3 regions of the Bradyrhizobium sp. USDA 327 genome follow, and region 2 is predicted to be linked to each of the others. Evidence: predicted binding sites of a transcription regulator. Region 2 holds the regulator's gene; each other region holds the start of a gene.
The links. Region 2 encodes PhoB, which activates phosphate uptake and scavenging genes when phosphate is short. Its sites were predicted from a motif close to TGTCATNNANCTGTCAT; they were not measured.

Region 1 (4,923 bases), 5.0 Mb from region 2:
GGTCCAGGCGATCAGCTCGCGGGCGTGTTTCGCCGAGCGTGACAGTAACTGGTTCAGCTCCTCGGCCGCGCAGATCAGCCCGTCCTTGTTGCGTTCGGCCTCCGGCAGCTTCTCGTGCAGGAGGCCCTCACGCACACCGAAGGTCGAGAACACGATGTTCTTCGGCTTTGCAACGCGGATGACGTGCTCGAGCACCAGCGCCGCATAGGTGAGGAGCGGGCGCCGCGCATCGGCGACGATCTCGATGTCGGCGAGCATGTCGGCGGCAGCGAGGCGCCGGAGACGGCGGGAGAAGTCGAGCGCCTCGGCGGCCGAAATCGAATAGCCGTGCATCACCTGGAGCGGATAGCCGCTCTGGATGATGTGGATGCGCGCGAGCGCGCGCCAGGTGCCGCCGACGGCGTAGAAAGTGCGACCGCGGCCCGCGGTTAGCTGCGGCAACTCGTCGAGCTCCTCGCGCACGATGCGATCGGCCCGCTTGAGCGATTTGTGCGCGAGGTCCTGGAGCGCGAGACCGCCGAGCGGCAGCGTCACGCCGCTGCGCACGCTGTTCCTGCGCACGTCGATCAGCTCGAGCGAGCCGCCGCCGAGGTCGCCGACGATGCCGTCGGGAAGGTGGATGCCGGAGATCACGCCGAGCGCCGACAGCCGAGCCTCGCGCGGACCCGACAGGATCTCGATCTTCACCGCGCAGATGCGCTCGGCCTTGGCGATGAAGTCGGGGCCGTTGGAGGCGTCGCGGCAGGCCGCGGTCGCAATCGCGAACACGCGTCCGACCTGCATCACGCGGCACAATGCGCGGAAGCGCTTGAGCGAGGTCAGCGCCTTGTCGACGGCGTCGGGCGCGAGCAGACCCGTGCTCTGCACCTCGCGCCCGAGGCCGCACAGGGTCTTCTCGTTGAAGATCGGGATGAGGCTCCGCGTCAGTCCCTCGTAGACGACGAGACGGACCGAGTTGGAGCCGATGTCGATAACCGCGACGCTCGAGCCGCGCTTTCGCGGCCGCTTCACGTCGCAGATCCCCGATCAGGATTGATGACGTTCGTTCCGGCGCGTGAGACGACGCGGCGAGGATTCCTTGAGCGACTTTCCACGGCCAGACAGACTCGGATTTGTCATGAAGTAGTTGTGGACGTTGAAAGGCTCCTCGCCCTTCGCGGTCTTCATACGCGTTGACGACCCGTCCGGCAACAACTGCCAGCTCTGCTCATTGTCCTTCAGATTGGCGACCATGATCTGTTCGAGAACCTGCTGATGCACCGTTGGATTTTGCAGCGGGCATAGCACCTCGACGCGGCGGTCGAGGTTGCGCGGCATCATGTCGGCGGACGAGATATACACAGCCGCTTTCGCGCTCGGCAGGCCCTGGCCCATGCCGAAGCAGTAGATTCGGCCGTGTTCCAGAAAGCGCCCGATGATCGACTTGACGCGGATGTTCTCCGACAGGCCGGGGATGCCGGGCCTGAGGCAACAGATGCCGCGCACCACGAGCTCGACCTGGACGCCGGCCTGGGAGGCCTCGTAGAGCGCGTCGATGATGTCGGGGTCGACCAGCGCGTTCATCTTCATCCAGACCGCGCCGGTCCGGCCGTGCCGCGCATGCGCGGTCTCGCCTTGAATGTGCTCGATGATGCGCTTGCGCAGCGTCAGCGGTGACACTGCCATCTTCTCGAGGTCGCTGGGCGCGGCATAGCCGGTGATGAAATTGAACACGCGCGCGGCATCGCGGCCGATGGTCGGATCGGAGGTGAAGTAGGAGAGGTCCGTGTAGATGCGTGCGGTGACCGGATGATAGTTGCCGGTGCCGGTATGGACGTAGGTCGTGAGGCTGCCGCCCTCGCGGCGCACCACCATCGATAGTTTTGCGTGCGTCTTCAATTCGAGGAAGCCGTAGACGACCTGCACGCCGGCGCGTTCGAGATCGCGCGCCCAGCGGATGTTGGCTTCTTCGTCGAACCGCGCCTTCAACTCGATCAACGCCGTGACGGATTTGCCGGCTTCGGCCGCTTCCGCGAGGGCGCGCACGATCGGCGAGTTGTTGGAAGTGCGGTAGAGCGTCTGCTTGATCGCGACGACGTCAGGGTCGCGCGCGGCCTGCTGGAGGAACTGCACCACCACGTCGAAGGATTCGTAGGGGTGATGGACGACGAGGTCCTTCTGCCGGATCGCGGCGAAGATGTCGCCGCCATGCTCGCGCACGCGCTCGGGGTGGCGCGGCACGTAGGGGGTGAATTCGAGGTCAGGCCGGTCGAGCCGCGTGAGTTGCGAGAGCTCGTTCATGGCGAGCACGCCGTCGACCAGGAACACCTCGTCATCGGCCGCCGACAGCGCATGCTGCACGAAGCTGCGCAACTGCTCCGGCATCTTGGCGTCGATCTCGAGCCGGATCACGGATCCGCGCCGGCGGCGCTTCAGCGCGGTCTCGAACAGGCGGACGAGGTCCTCCGCCTCTTCCTCGATTTCAAGCTCGGAGTCGCGGATGATCCGGAAGGAGCCCTGGCCGTGCAGATTGTAGCCGGGGAAAAGGCGGTTGATGAACAGGGCGGTCGCCTGCTCCAGCGAGATCAGGCGCACCGTGCCTTCGGCGGGCAGGCGGATGAAGCGGTCGATCTTGCCGGGCATGCGGATCAGCGCGTTCATCTGCCTGCCGTCGGCGGCGCGCGTGAGCTGGAGCGCGATGGTGAAGCCGAGGCTCGGAATGAACGGGAAGGGGTGGGCCGGATCGATCGCGAGCGGCGTCAGCAGCGGGAAGACGTTGTTGAGGAAATAGTCCTCGATCCAGGTCCGTTCCGACTTGGAGACGTCCTTGCCGTCCACCAGCACGATGCCGACCTCGGCCAGCGCGCTGCGCAGGTCGCGCCAGATCGCCTGCTGGTCCGAGGCGAGCTGGGAGACGGTACGGTTGATCAGGGCGAGCTGCTCCGACGGCGTCAGGCCGTCGGGGCTGCGTTCGGCAATGCCCTCGCGCACCTGGGCCTTGATGCCGGCAACGCGGACCATGAAGAACTCGTCGAGGTTATTCGCCGAAATCGACAGGAACCGAACCCGCTCCAGCACGGGGTGGCTGGGATTGACCGATTCCTCCAGGACTCGGCGGTTGAAATGCAGCCAGGACAGCTCGCGGTTGATGAACCGTTCGGGGCTCGACGCGATCGCCGGCAGGCCCTCGGCCTCCGATGCTTTCTCTTTAATTTCAATAGCTTGCGCAGAGTCCATCAGAAGTCGGTCCATCCTGTCTCGCCTCACTTTGCGACTTATGCGCAAAACCCCGGGGAGCATGTGTTACAGCGATGACGTTTCGATGACATTGATGTTCCGCCGTTCCGCCGCGTCAAGCCGTTGCAGAAGGCGTCGGGGTACAAGGGGCCGATCAGGGGTCCCGGAGCAACTCGGCGGCCAGCGCCCGGGTCACGGGGCGGCCGAGCCGCAGGGCTTCGCTGTCGAGCAGCTCCACGGCCTGCCGGGCCGCGGCCGAGGACCGCTCCAGGCGGGTGGCGAGGTAGCCGACTACGCTCTCGTCCACGGTGAGCTGGCGGTCGGCGCAGAACTTGACGATGAGGCCGCGAAAGAGCTGGTCGTCGGGGGGCAGCAGCGCGACCACCGGAACGGCCCGCAGACGCGAGCGCAGGTCGCGAAGCTCGATCTCCAGCGAGGCCGGCACCTCGCGTCCGGTGAGGAGGACGTAGGCGCCGTCCTCGCGGGCGAGGTTCATCAGGTGAAAGAGGGCTCGCTCGTCAAAATCCTTGGCCTTGAGATCCTCGACCACCAGCGCGCCGGTGGCGAGCGCGCCCGGGACGCCTGCCGCGGTCAGCGCATTGGCCGTGGTCGAGCGGGCGCCGGCTTCCTCGGCCCAGATCGCGGCGAGATGGCTCTTGCCGCTTCCTTCCGGGCCGGCCAGCCACATGATCCGGTTCGGCCATTCCGGCCAGCTGTCGATCAGGCCGAGACCAGCCGCATTGGCGGGGCCTTCGAGGAAGTTGTCCCGGCTTAGGCTCTCCGCATGCGGAAGTGCGAACGCCAATTGTCGGGGATGGACGCGGCCTGCCACGCTTGCTTTGCTCCATGCCGGCGCGCCGGCCCGTTTGAAGAGGTTCGACTTGATCGTGCGGGACTTGATCTTGCGAGACTTGGCCTTTTGCGGGGCCGCATCCCGGCTCATTTGGCCTCGATCGTGCTCATGTGCCGCAGCCATTCGACGAGATAGAGCGACACGGAGGAGAGCGTGAAGATCGTGACGAGGCCCATCAGGATGATATCATAAGGTGCCGGCTTGAAGCCGAAGGCAAGCGCCGCCAGCACCAGCGCCGCGAACGCCACCTGTGCCACCGTGTTGAGCTTGGACACCTTCGACGGCTTCATCTCGACCGGCCGGTCGAACAGCCAGGATACGATCACGGCGGCGACGATCATGATGTCGCGCGAGACCACCAGGATCACGATCCAGCGCGGGATCGCGCCCCAGATGCCGAGCGCCATGTAGATCGAGACCAGCAGTGCCTTGTCCGCGAGCGGATCGAGCAGGGCGCCGAGCTCGCTCGTCATGTTGAAGCGCTTGGCCAAAAAGCCGTCCACGGCATCGCTGATGCCGGCGATCAGGAAGACGGCGAACGCCACTTCCATTTGGCTCGACACGATGGCCCAGACGATGATCGGGACCAGCATGATGCGGCCCAGGGTAATGATGTTCGGAATACTCACGAAAGCGCTTCCCGGCACCCGGTCTGACCTCAAATCCGGCCCCCGCGGGAGGCTGAACCGGTTGATATCTACATAGTATAGGGAGGAGCGCCATGCGAGCCATTGCGTGTCCCCGGAATTCGACGTAACCAGCCGCAAACCCACTGGAAATCGGGCATGACCGACCGCAAAAACGGCCTCACTTACGCCGATTCAGGCGTCGATATCGACGCGGGCAACCGCCTG
Region 2 (4,923 bases):
GCAGCCGCTGCCCGAGGCGCCTGCCAAGGTCACGGCGCGCAACCTCAATTTCTACTACGGTGAGCATCATGCGCTGAAGAACATCAATCTGGCGCTCGGCACCAATCGCGTCACGGCCTTCATCGGCCCGTCCGGCTGCGGCAAGTCGACCCTGCTGCGTATCTTCAACCGGATGTACGACCTCTACCCGGGCCAGCGCGCCACCGGCCAGCTCATGCTCGACCACACCAACATGCTCGACCCCAAGCTCGACCTCAATCTGCTGCGCGCGCGGGTCGGGATGGTGTTCCAGAAGCCGACCCCGTTCCCGATGACGATCTACGAGAACATCGCCTTCGGGATCCGCCTCTACGAGAAGATCTCGAAATCGGAGATGGACGATCGCGTGGAGAAGGCGCTGCGCGGCGGCGCGCTGTGGAACGAGGTCAAGGACAAGCTCAATGCCTCCGGCCTGTCGCTCTCCGGCGGCCAGCAGCAGCGCCTCTGCATTGCCCGTACCGTCGCGGTGCGGCCCGAGGTGATCCTGTTCGACGAGCCCTGCTCGGCGCTCGACCCGATCTCGACCGCCAAGGTCGAGGAGCTGATCCAGGAATTGTCCGAGAACTACACGATCGCGATCGTCACCCACAACATGCAGCAGGCGGCCCGCGTCTCCGACAAGACCGCCTTCATGTATCTCGGCGAGCTGATCGAGTTCGACGACACCAGCAAGATCTTCACGTCGCCGACCGACCGGCGCACGCAGGATTACATCACCGGCCGGTTCGGCTGAGGAGACGGAACATGGGTTCTGAACATACCGCAAAGGCTTTCGATACCGACCTCCAGGAACTCACCCGCCTGGTCGCCGAGATGGGCGGCATCGCCGAGCGCATGATCGTCGATTCCGTCGACGCGCTGATCCGCCGCGACGTCGCGCTCGGTCAACGCGTCGTCGCCACCGACGCCGAACTCGACACGCTGCAGAAGCGCATCGAGGAGCGCGCCGTGCTCACCATCGCCCGCCGCCAGCCGATGGCCGTTGATCTGCGCGAGATCGTCGGGGCCATGCGCGTCGCGACCGATCTCGAGCGCATCGGCGATCTCGCCAAGAACATGGGCAAGCGCGTCGCAGCGCTGGAGACGGATTTTCATCCGCTGAAACTGTTCCGCGGCCTGGAACACATGACCGACCTCGTACAGCAGCAGGTCAAGTCGGTGCTGGACGCCTATGCCGCGCACGATCTGCCGGCAGCGATGGCGGTGTGGAAGGGCGACGAGGAAGTCGATGCCATCTGCACCTCGCTGTTCCGCGAACTCCTCACCTACATGATGGAGGATCCGCGCAACATCTCGTTCTGCATCCATTTGATGTTCTGTGCCAAGAACATCGAGCGGATCGGCGACCACGCCACCAACATCGCCGAGACCGTATTCTACATGATCGAGGGTCAGGCGATCACCGACAAGCGGCCGAAGGGCGACATGACGACCTTCGCCACGACGGTGCCGAATACCTAAACGGTGCCGAATACCCAAGGAGCGACGACAACATGGGCGCACGCATTATGGTGGTTGAGGACGAGGAAGCTCTCACCGAGCTTCTTCGCTACAACCTCGAAGGCGACGGCTATGACGTTGAGACGGTGATGCGCGGCGATGATGCCGACACCCGCCTCAAGGAGCACATTCCCGATCTGATCGTGCTCGACTGGATGCTGCCGGGCCTGTCGGGCATCGAGCTGTGCCGGCGGCTGCGCACCCGTCCCGAAACCAAGCAGCTTCCGATCATCATGCTGACCGCGCGCGGCGAAGAAAGCGAGCGGGTGCGGGGACTTGCGACCGGTGCCGACGACTACATCGTCAAGCCGTTCTCGGTGCCGGAGCTGCTGGCGCGCGTGAAGGGCCTGCTCAGGCGCGCCAGCCCCGAGCGGCTCGCCACCGTGCTCGCCTATGGCGACATCGAGCTCGACCGCGACAAGCGCCGCGTGGCGCGTTCGGGCCGGCCGATTGATCTCGGCCCGACCGAATATCGTCTGCTGGAGTTCTTCCTGGAGCATCCCGGCCGCGTGTTCTCGCGCGAGCAGCTGCTCGATAGCGTCTGGGGCCGCGACATCTACATCGACGAGCGCACTGTCGACGTCCACATCGGCCGCCTGCGCAAGCTGCTCAATCTCGGCCGGGAGCAGGATCCGATCCGCACCGTGCGTGGCGCCGGCTATGCGCTGGACGATCGGTTCGCGAAGGCGGAGCAGACCTGAGTTTTGTGGATGTCGAATTAGCGAGCCGCGGCAACAATCTTGGCCGTCATCCCGGGGCGCGCGTAGCGCGAGCCCGGGATCCATAACCACAAGACGTGGTTTGGCGAAGACTCGCAGTAGCCATCTCGCGCAATCACTGCGCCCTGTGGTTATGGATCCCCGCCTCCGCGGGGATGACACCGAGTAAGTCGAGCCGTCATCGTGTGACGGCTGCAGTCAGCTAAATCCGCAAACTCACCGCGTGCCCGGCTTCGCCGGCGCGCGCCGGCGATCCGCTGCGGGTTGATACGCCACGCGCGAATGCTGGGCGCAATAGGGCAGGCCGGAGAGCGCCTTGCCGCCGCAGAAGAAGAAATCCGGGCTCGAGGGATCTCCGACCGGCCAGTGGCAGGTCGCCTCGTTCAGCTCCAGCAGCGACAGCCGCTGGTTCATCGGCACCACATTGTCGTAGGTGACGGGTTCGGCCTCCACCTCGACCTCGAAGGCCTGCGCCAGCGCGGTGTTGCCGCGGGCAACGGGGCGGGTCACCCGCATCATGTGCTGCGCGGGCCGCGCCTTGCGCGGCCGGGGCGCTGCCGACGAAGGGCTCTTGGCGCGGCCGGACAGGCCGAGCCGGTGCACTTTGCCGATCACGGCATTGCGGGTCACATTGCCGAGCTCCGCCGCGATCTGGCTGGCCGAAAGTCCGGCCTCCCAAAGCTTCTTCAGCTGCTCGACGCGATCATCGGACCAGGTCAAAACCGTCATTGCACCCTTTCCCTCGCTGCGCGCCTACCATCCTGGGGCCTTCGCAGCGATTGCCTAAGCCTTGAAAAACCCGTGCGGCCAGAATCCCTTAAGGCTCGCCGGGCGCGCTCAAGACGCCCGAACGTTTACGCCGGTACATGAGGACTTAAGGGATCAGAACTGCTGCACGAGATGTCGTATCTGACAGTCCAAACGCTACAATATGGCGTGACTCCCGCGCAAGAGTCCGCCGACTCGCGTCCACATGTTCCGTGGTGAAAATCCCGCGAAATCGGCACCGCAAGACTACGGATTCAGCGTTTCGCGGGGCTTTCCGGGCGGCATTGACACCCGTCTTGCCAGGCATAAGATAGTCCTACGTGCCGCCCTTAAAAGGCGGCACGTTTCGTTTTCCGGGCCGGTCAATGGTGCGTTGCGTAATGCGCGCGTCACACCGTCCGCAACATTCAAGTGACGTCATGACGAACAGCGCCGCGCCGCATTTGCTCCCCGTTTTCGCCAGGGCCGACCTCGGTTTCGAGCGCGGCGAAGGCTGCTGGCTGATCGCAACCAATGGGGATCGCTATCTCGATTTCACCTCCGGCGTGGCGGTGAATGCGCTCGGCCATGCGCATCCCACTCTGGTCAAGGCGTTGCAGGAGCAGGCGACGAAGCTCTGGCACATGTCGAACCTGTTCCAGAGCCCGGACGGCGAGAAGCTCGCGGCGCGTCTGTGCAATGAGAGTTTTGCGGACTTCGTGTTCTTCTGCAATTCCGGCGCCGAGGCGCTGGAAGGCGTGATCAAGCTGGTGCGCCACCATCACTTCTCCAAGGGGCATCCTGAGCGCTACCGCATGATCACATTCGAGGGCGCCTTCCATGGCCGCACACTGGCGACGCTGGCCGCCACCGGCTCTGCAAAATATCTCGAGGGCTTCGGCCCGCCGATGGACGGCTTCGACCAGGTGCCGCATGGCGACCTGGAAGCTGTGAAGAAGGCGATCGGCCCGCACACCGCTGGCATTCTCATCGAGCCGATCCAGGGCGAGGGCGGCGTTCGTTCTGCGCCTCCCACGTTCCTGAAGGCATTGCGCGAGCTCTGCAATGAGCGCGGCCTATTGCTCGCCTTCGACGAGGTGCAGACTGGCATGGGCCGCACCGGCGAACTCTTTGCCTACAAGCGTACCGGTGTTGTGCCCGACGTGATGTCGCTGGCGAAGGCGCTCGGTGGCGGTTTCCCGATCGGCGCGGTGCTCGCCACCGCCGACGCTGCGCGCGGCATGGGGCCGGGCTCGCATGGTTCGACCTTCGGCGGCAATCCGCTCGCGATCTCGGCTGCGAACGCCGTTCTCGACGTCATGCTCAAGCCCGGCTTCTTTGACCACGTGCAGAAAATGTCGCTGCTGCTGAAGCAGAAGCTCGCCTCCGTGATCGATCGCCATTCAGATGTCGTCAGCGAGGTGCGCGGCGAGGGGCTCCTGATCGGCATCAAGGCCGTGGTGCCCTCGGGCGATCTCGTCGCGGCGCTGCGCGCCGAAAAATTGCTCACCGTCGGAGCCGGCGACAATGTCGTGCGCTTCCTGCCGCCCTTGATCGTTACCGAGGCGGAGATCGAGGACAGCGTCGGGCGGCTCGAACGCGCCTGCACTGCGATCTCGTCCAGCCAGACCAAGCGGGCGGCAAGCTGATGAGCAAGACGCCCAATAAAGCTCCAAAGCACTTTTTGGACATCAACGAGCTGCCGCTGTCGGAGCTCAAGAGCATGCTCGCCGCCTCGTCCGCCATGAAGGCGAAGCAGAAGGCGCACCAGCCGGTCAGGCCGCTCGAAGGCAAGACGCTGGCGATGATCTTCGAGCGACCCTCGACGCGGACGCGGGTGTCGTTCGATGTCGCCATGCGCCAGCTCGGCGGCGAGCCCATCATGCTCACCGGCGCCGAGATGCAGCTCGGTCGCGGC
Region 3 (4,923 bases), 2.2 Mb from region 2:
GGTGGCAAGGAGAAGGGAATCCACTATCCTGTCTTGGTGAATCCTCGCAAGCCTTCATTGAGCAGGATGCCCATGAAGAAACCAAGAAGGGCGAGCGCTGCGAAGGCCAAAAACGGCCGGAAAACCAGCGCCGGCCGATCCGCCCCCAAACGGCTGACCAAGCGTCCGGCGAAACCGCCGCGGCGCGCCGCCTCGGGCGATGGTGGGGCCAAGGAAGCCAAGGAAAACGTCAGGGCGACAATCCGGGGCCTGCGAGCCAAGCTCAAGGAGGCGCAGCTCCGGGTCGCGGAACTGGAAGCTGTGGCCGACACCGATTTCCTGCTCGAGATTCCCAACCGGCGCGGCTTCGAGCGCGAGCTTTCGCGCGCCATCGCCTATATGAAGCGCTACCGCGCCAGCGGGGCCCTGATCGTGCTCGACGTCGATCGGCTCAAGCCGATCAACGATTCGTTCGGTCATGCCGCCGGCGACGAGGTGCTCAAGGCGATCGTCGCCACGCTGACGCGACAGGTCCGTGCCTCCGACGTGGTCGGCCGGCTCGGGGGCGACGAGTTCGCCCTGCTGCTTTGGAATCTCACCGGGACCGACGCCAAGGCGAAGGCCGCGGCCTTCGAGCAGGCGATCGACGAATTGTCCTTCGTCTTTCGCGGCCAGCACGTGACCGCGGGCGCTTCCGCCGGCGTCGCGCTGCTGGGGGCGCAGTCGGACGCAGGCCGCGCCCTGGAGGAGGCGGACGCCGCCATGTACGTGCGCAAGGCGTGCCGGCGGCACGAGCCGCGGATCAGGCTGGTCAGCAGCTGAACTTACAGTGTCCCCAGATCTTCCGGCACGTTGCCGAACTTGCGCAGCAGCCTGGCGTCGCCGAATTCGCCGGTCACGGGATCGCCGCTGCGGCTGAATGCGACCGCGCCGATGTGGCCGGCACCGTGGGCCAATATCTCGGCGCGCCGCAACGCGGCGGTCGAGGTCTGGCATTCTTCGGCAGTGCCCGCGACCGGCGAGCCGTCTGCATCGATCAAAAAGGGCATTGCAACGTAGTAGGTCACATCCGACATGGCGTTGCTCCGGTTGTTGAAAATCAGGCGGCGCTGCTCTTGCTCCGCATCTTGCTGCGCGAGGTCTCCGGAATGCAGCCGGCGGAAATCGCCGCCTGCAATTCCTCCAGCTCGGCTTCCAGATATTCATTGGCCATAATCAGCGCCTTGATGGTGCTGCGCAGATTGCCGTCGCACATCGCGATCGCCTGATCGCAGGCCTGTTCATAGTGGCTGTTGTCGAGAAGGGGTGTTGCCGACATCTGCGTTGTCCTCGTGTCGTGGGCTTGGGCATTTCGGAGGTTTGGGCGCTCCGAAAATGTTCCTATTTTGTTCTTGTCGAGTCAAGCGGATTCATGTGGGCGAGCCGCAGTGCAGGCAGCGCTCACGGATCAGGCGATGATATCGGGGGTAATCTGGTCTTCGATGAACGCGATGCGGTCGCGCAACAACAGCTTGCGCTTCTTCAACCGCTGTAACCGCAATAGGTCGGGGGCGGGCGATTGATGCAATGCATCGATCGCGGCGTCCAGATCTCGGTGTTCCTGCTGCAACCGGGTGAGCTCGGCTTCGAGCTCACGCTCGTCTTCATTGGTCATGTCTGCGGTGGCCGAAAACCGATAAGCGTGAGATTAAGGCTGTGGATGCCCTGTGGAAATTATCGTCCTTGCGCGGCGTGATCGCAAGCGATCTGCGATCCTCGCTCGCCAATCTCCCGCAAGATATTTCCGCAGGCTGGTGCGACGTCGCGCAGACGCATTGATATCACGGATTTTTCCCGCGCGGTTCCCCTAGTCACGCTTCGTTACATATGAACTTTCAAAAATGACACTGCGACGACGGATACCCATCGACAGAACGAATCGCTGATGTAGACTTGCTTGTCCGGATCGAATCCTAAGGTTCAACCCTACCGAGGAGGTTTCGAATGACAATTCAGGCACATCTTGTTGAATTGGAACGGAAGCACAAACTTCTCGAAAACGAATTGCACGAAGCTCTCGTGCACCTTTCAACAGACGACCTGCAAATTGTTGAGTTGAAGCGCCGGAAGTTGATGGTCAAGGACCAGATCGAGCGTCTGAAGCACGGCGATACGCTCCACTAGCGACCCCCGTAACATCGTAGAGTTGATCACATCCTTTCACGCAGGGATGAGGGCATTCGTGCTCATCCCTGCTTCAAGCTGGCGCAAGACGTCTGTCTGGCGCCAGCTTTGTTGGGACCGTTTCTCGACGCCAACCGTCATCCACCTCGCGCGAAAACGCGCTAGATGTCTGCGAGCTCGGCGACGTGATCGGCGATCGCGAGCGACGACGTCAGTCCCGGGGATTCGATGCCGAACAGGTTGATCAGGCCTGCGACGCCGTGATCGCGCGGGCCCTGCATCAAGAAGTCCTGCGTGGCCACAGCCGGCGGCACGATCTTCGGGCGGATGCCCGAATAGCTCGGCATCAGCGCGCCATCGGGCAGCGTCGGCCAGTATTTGCGGATCGCCGGATAGAAGCGCTCGGCGCGTGACGGATCGACCTCGTAGTTGATCGTCTCGATCCATTCGACGTCGGGCCCGAAACGTGCCTGCCCCGCCATGTCCAGCGTCAGATGGACCCCTAGCCCGCCGGGCTCGGGCACCGGATAGATCAGACGCGAGAACGGCGCCTTGGCGTTGCAGCTGAAGTAATTTCCCTTGGCGAGATAGGCCGGAGGAATCCGGTCCAGCGGCATGCCGTCGACGTTGCGCGCGACATTCGTCGCCGACAGCCCCGCGGCGTTGACGAGGAGGCCGCATTGCAGCGTCATCGGCGCCTCGCCGCCGGCCTCGACCTCGATGACGCCGGCATTCGCCTTGGCGCGGATCAGCGGGGTGTGAAACGCGAAGGCCGCGCCAGCGTCCTCGGCCTCGCCGCGCAGCGAGAGCATGTAGGCGTGGCTGTCGATGATGCCCGTTGACGGTGACAGCAGCGCAGCATCGCAGGCGAGCGCCGGCTCCAGCGCCCGCGCGGCCTCGCCCGTGAGCAGCTGCATGTCGAGCACGCCATTGGCCTCGGCATGCGCCTTGATCGATTGCAGCTTCTCGGTTTCCTTCGCACTGGTCGCAACGATCAGCTTGCCGCAATTCTTGTGAGGGATGCCGCGCTCGGCGCAGTAGCGGTAGAGTGCGTGCTTGCCGCCGACGCACATGCGCGCCATCCAGCTCCCGGCGCGATAGTAGATGCCGGCATGGATCACCTCACTGTTGCGCGAGGAGGTGACGGTGCCGATGGCCTCGGCTGCCTCGAGCACGATGACCTCGCGCCCGGCCTGGGCGAGCTTCCGGGCCACCGCGAGCCCGACGACGCCGGCTCCGATGACGATGCAATCGACCCTATCCATGGTTGTGCAGAATGTCCGCTGGAAGTGCCGGTGGCATTGGAGCCGAGAACGAGGGCGCGGGCCTATTTTCCATTAAGCAAGCATTTATCATGTCAGGGCAATTGCCGCATTTCGCGTCACATTTTTCTGTTGCGCCTACAGGCGTTTACCCGATCCAAACCCGCGAGGCCAGACAATCCGACGTTGAAATCGCGGGTGGCTGATGGCTGAGAAGAACTGGCACGCGGGCAGCACGCTTCCGATTGCTGTGCAGGCCGTCGCATGCCTGGCCGGTGCGGTCACGCCTGCGCGTGCCTTTGCGCTGTCGGACAGCTTCGCCGCTCCGGGCGATCTCACCAAGCTCGATCCCAACGTGATCTGGGAAGCCCTGATCGCGGGCATCGTCGTGTGCTCGTTCCTCGCCGCGATCGCGCTGTGGATCCATTCCTCGCTGCGCCGGACCAGACGTTTGCAGTTGCGGCGCAACGCCTTCGTCTCCTCCGCCATGAACAATCTCAATCAGGGCGTGGTGATGACGGATGCGCAGCGCCGCGTCATCTTCTGCAATGACCGCTATCTTGAGATCTATGGCCTGACGCGGTCGGATGTCCGGGCCGGCATGAACGGCCGCGAGCTCCTCGCGCTTCGGCGCAAGCGCGGGGTGCTGGGCGCCTCCGACGACGAATTTTACGACAAGGCGGCAAGCGCCAATGGTCTGATCACGGAACTGCCCGACGGGCGGGCCATCCTGGTGAAGTACTTCGTGCTGCCGAACGGCGGCTCGGTGGCGACGCATCTCGACGTCAGCGAGCAGCGCAGGCTGTCGCGGCAGCTCGCCTCCACCAAGCAATTCCTGGAATCGGTGCTGGACCATGTGCCGGCCTGCGTGGCAGCCAAGAGCATCGAGGACGGTTGCTACATCTTCGCCAACAGCGCCTATGAACGGTTCTGGGGATTGTCGCGGGACTTCGCCGTGGGCAGGAAAGCGCGGGAGCTGTTTGCGCCGAGTTCGGCGTCCAGCATCGAGGCGGCCGACCGGGCGGCGCTCAATTCGCCGGATGGCCAATACCGCAATGAGTTCGAAGTCGACCGTGCCGGTGCGCGGCGGCATGGTCGCCTCGATCCGGATCGTGGTCCGCAACGAGAGCAACAAGCCCGAATTTCTGCTCATCGTGTTCGAGGACATCACCGATCGCCGCTCGCTGTCGCAGGAGTTGGAGAGCACCAAGAAGTTCCTCGAGCTCGTGGTCGACAACATCCCGGTCGCGCTGATCGTGGAACAGGTCAAGGACGGCAGCTATCTGCTCGCCAACCGCAGCGCGGAGACGATCCTCAACCGCAGGCGCGAGGAAACCACCGGCCTGACGGCTTCCGACATCTTCAATCCCAAGGAAGCCAGGCTGATCATCGCCCGCGACGAGGCCGCGATCAAGAAACGCGGGATGATCACCGAGGAGCATCCGATCTCCACCAAGGACGGCCTGCGGCTGTTCCTGACCCGCCGCGCCACCGTGCTCAATGATGCCGGCGAACCGCA

Region 1: the regulator PhoB is predicted to act here: its motif matches at 3,291-3,307, upstream of ABIA42_RS11600 (RNA degradosome polyphosphate kinase).
Region 3: the regulator PhoB is predicted to act here: its motif matches at 1,860-1,876, upstream of ABIA42_RS25530 (YdcH family protein).

What each region holds. Positions count from the first base shown of each region.
Region 1 is NZ_JBGCCW010000001.1:2,565,341-2,570,263, forward strand. Features, by position in the region: gene ppx (exopolyphosphatase) at 1-1,011, opposite strand, end outside; gene ABIA42_RS11600 (RNA degradosome polyphosphate kinase) at 1,027-3,216, opposite strand; gene ABIA42_RS11605 (DnaA ATPase domain-containing protein) at 3,371-4,048, opposite strand; gene ABIA42_RS11610 (CDP-alcohol phosphatidyltransferase family protein) at 4,156-4,698, opposite strand; gene purM (phosphoribosylformylglycinamidine cyclo-ligase) at 4,855-4,923, shown strand, end outside.
Region 2 is NZ_JBGCCW010000001.1:7,580,689-7,585,611, forward strand. Features, by position in the region: gene pstB (phosphate ABC transporter ATP-binding protein PstB) at 1-772, shown strand, start outside; gene phoU (phosphate signaling complex protein PhoU) at 784-1,500, shown strand; gene phoB (phosphate regulon transcriptional regulator PhoB) at 1,533-2,240, shown strand; gene ABIA42_RS35720 (GcrA family cell cycle regulator) at 2,475-2,987, opposite strand; gene ABIA42_RS35725 (aspartate aminotransferase family protein) at 3,446-4,654, shown strand; gene argF (ornithine carbamoyltransferase) at 4,654-4,923, shown strand, end outside.
Region 3 is NZ_JBGCCW010000001.1:5,415,823-5,420,745, reverse strand. Features, by position in the region: gene ABIA42_RS25550 (GGDEF domain-containing protein) at 73-801, shown strand; gene ABIA42_RS25545 (hypothetical protein) at 804-1,055, opposite strand; gene ABIA42_RS25540 (hypothetical protein) at 1,079-1,297, opposite strand; gene ABIA42_RS25535 (YdcH family protein) at 1,427-1,633, opposite strand; gene ABIA42_RS25530 (YdcH family protein) at 1,963-2,142, shown strand; gene ABIA42_RS25525 (NAD(P)/FAD-dependent oxidoreductase) at 2,304-3,407, opposite strand; partial or broken gene ABIA42_RS25520 (EAL domain-containing protein) at 3,610-4,923, shown strand, end outside.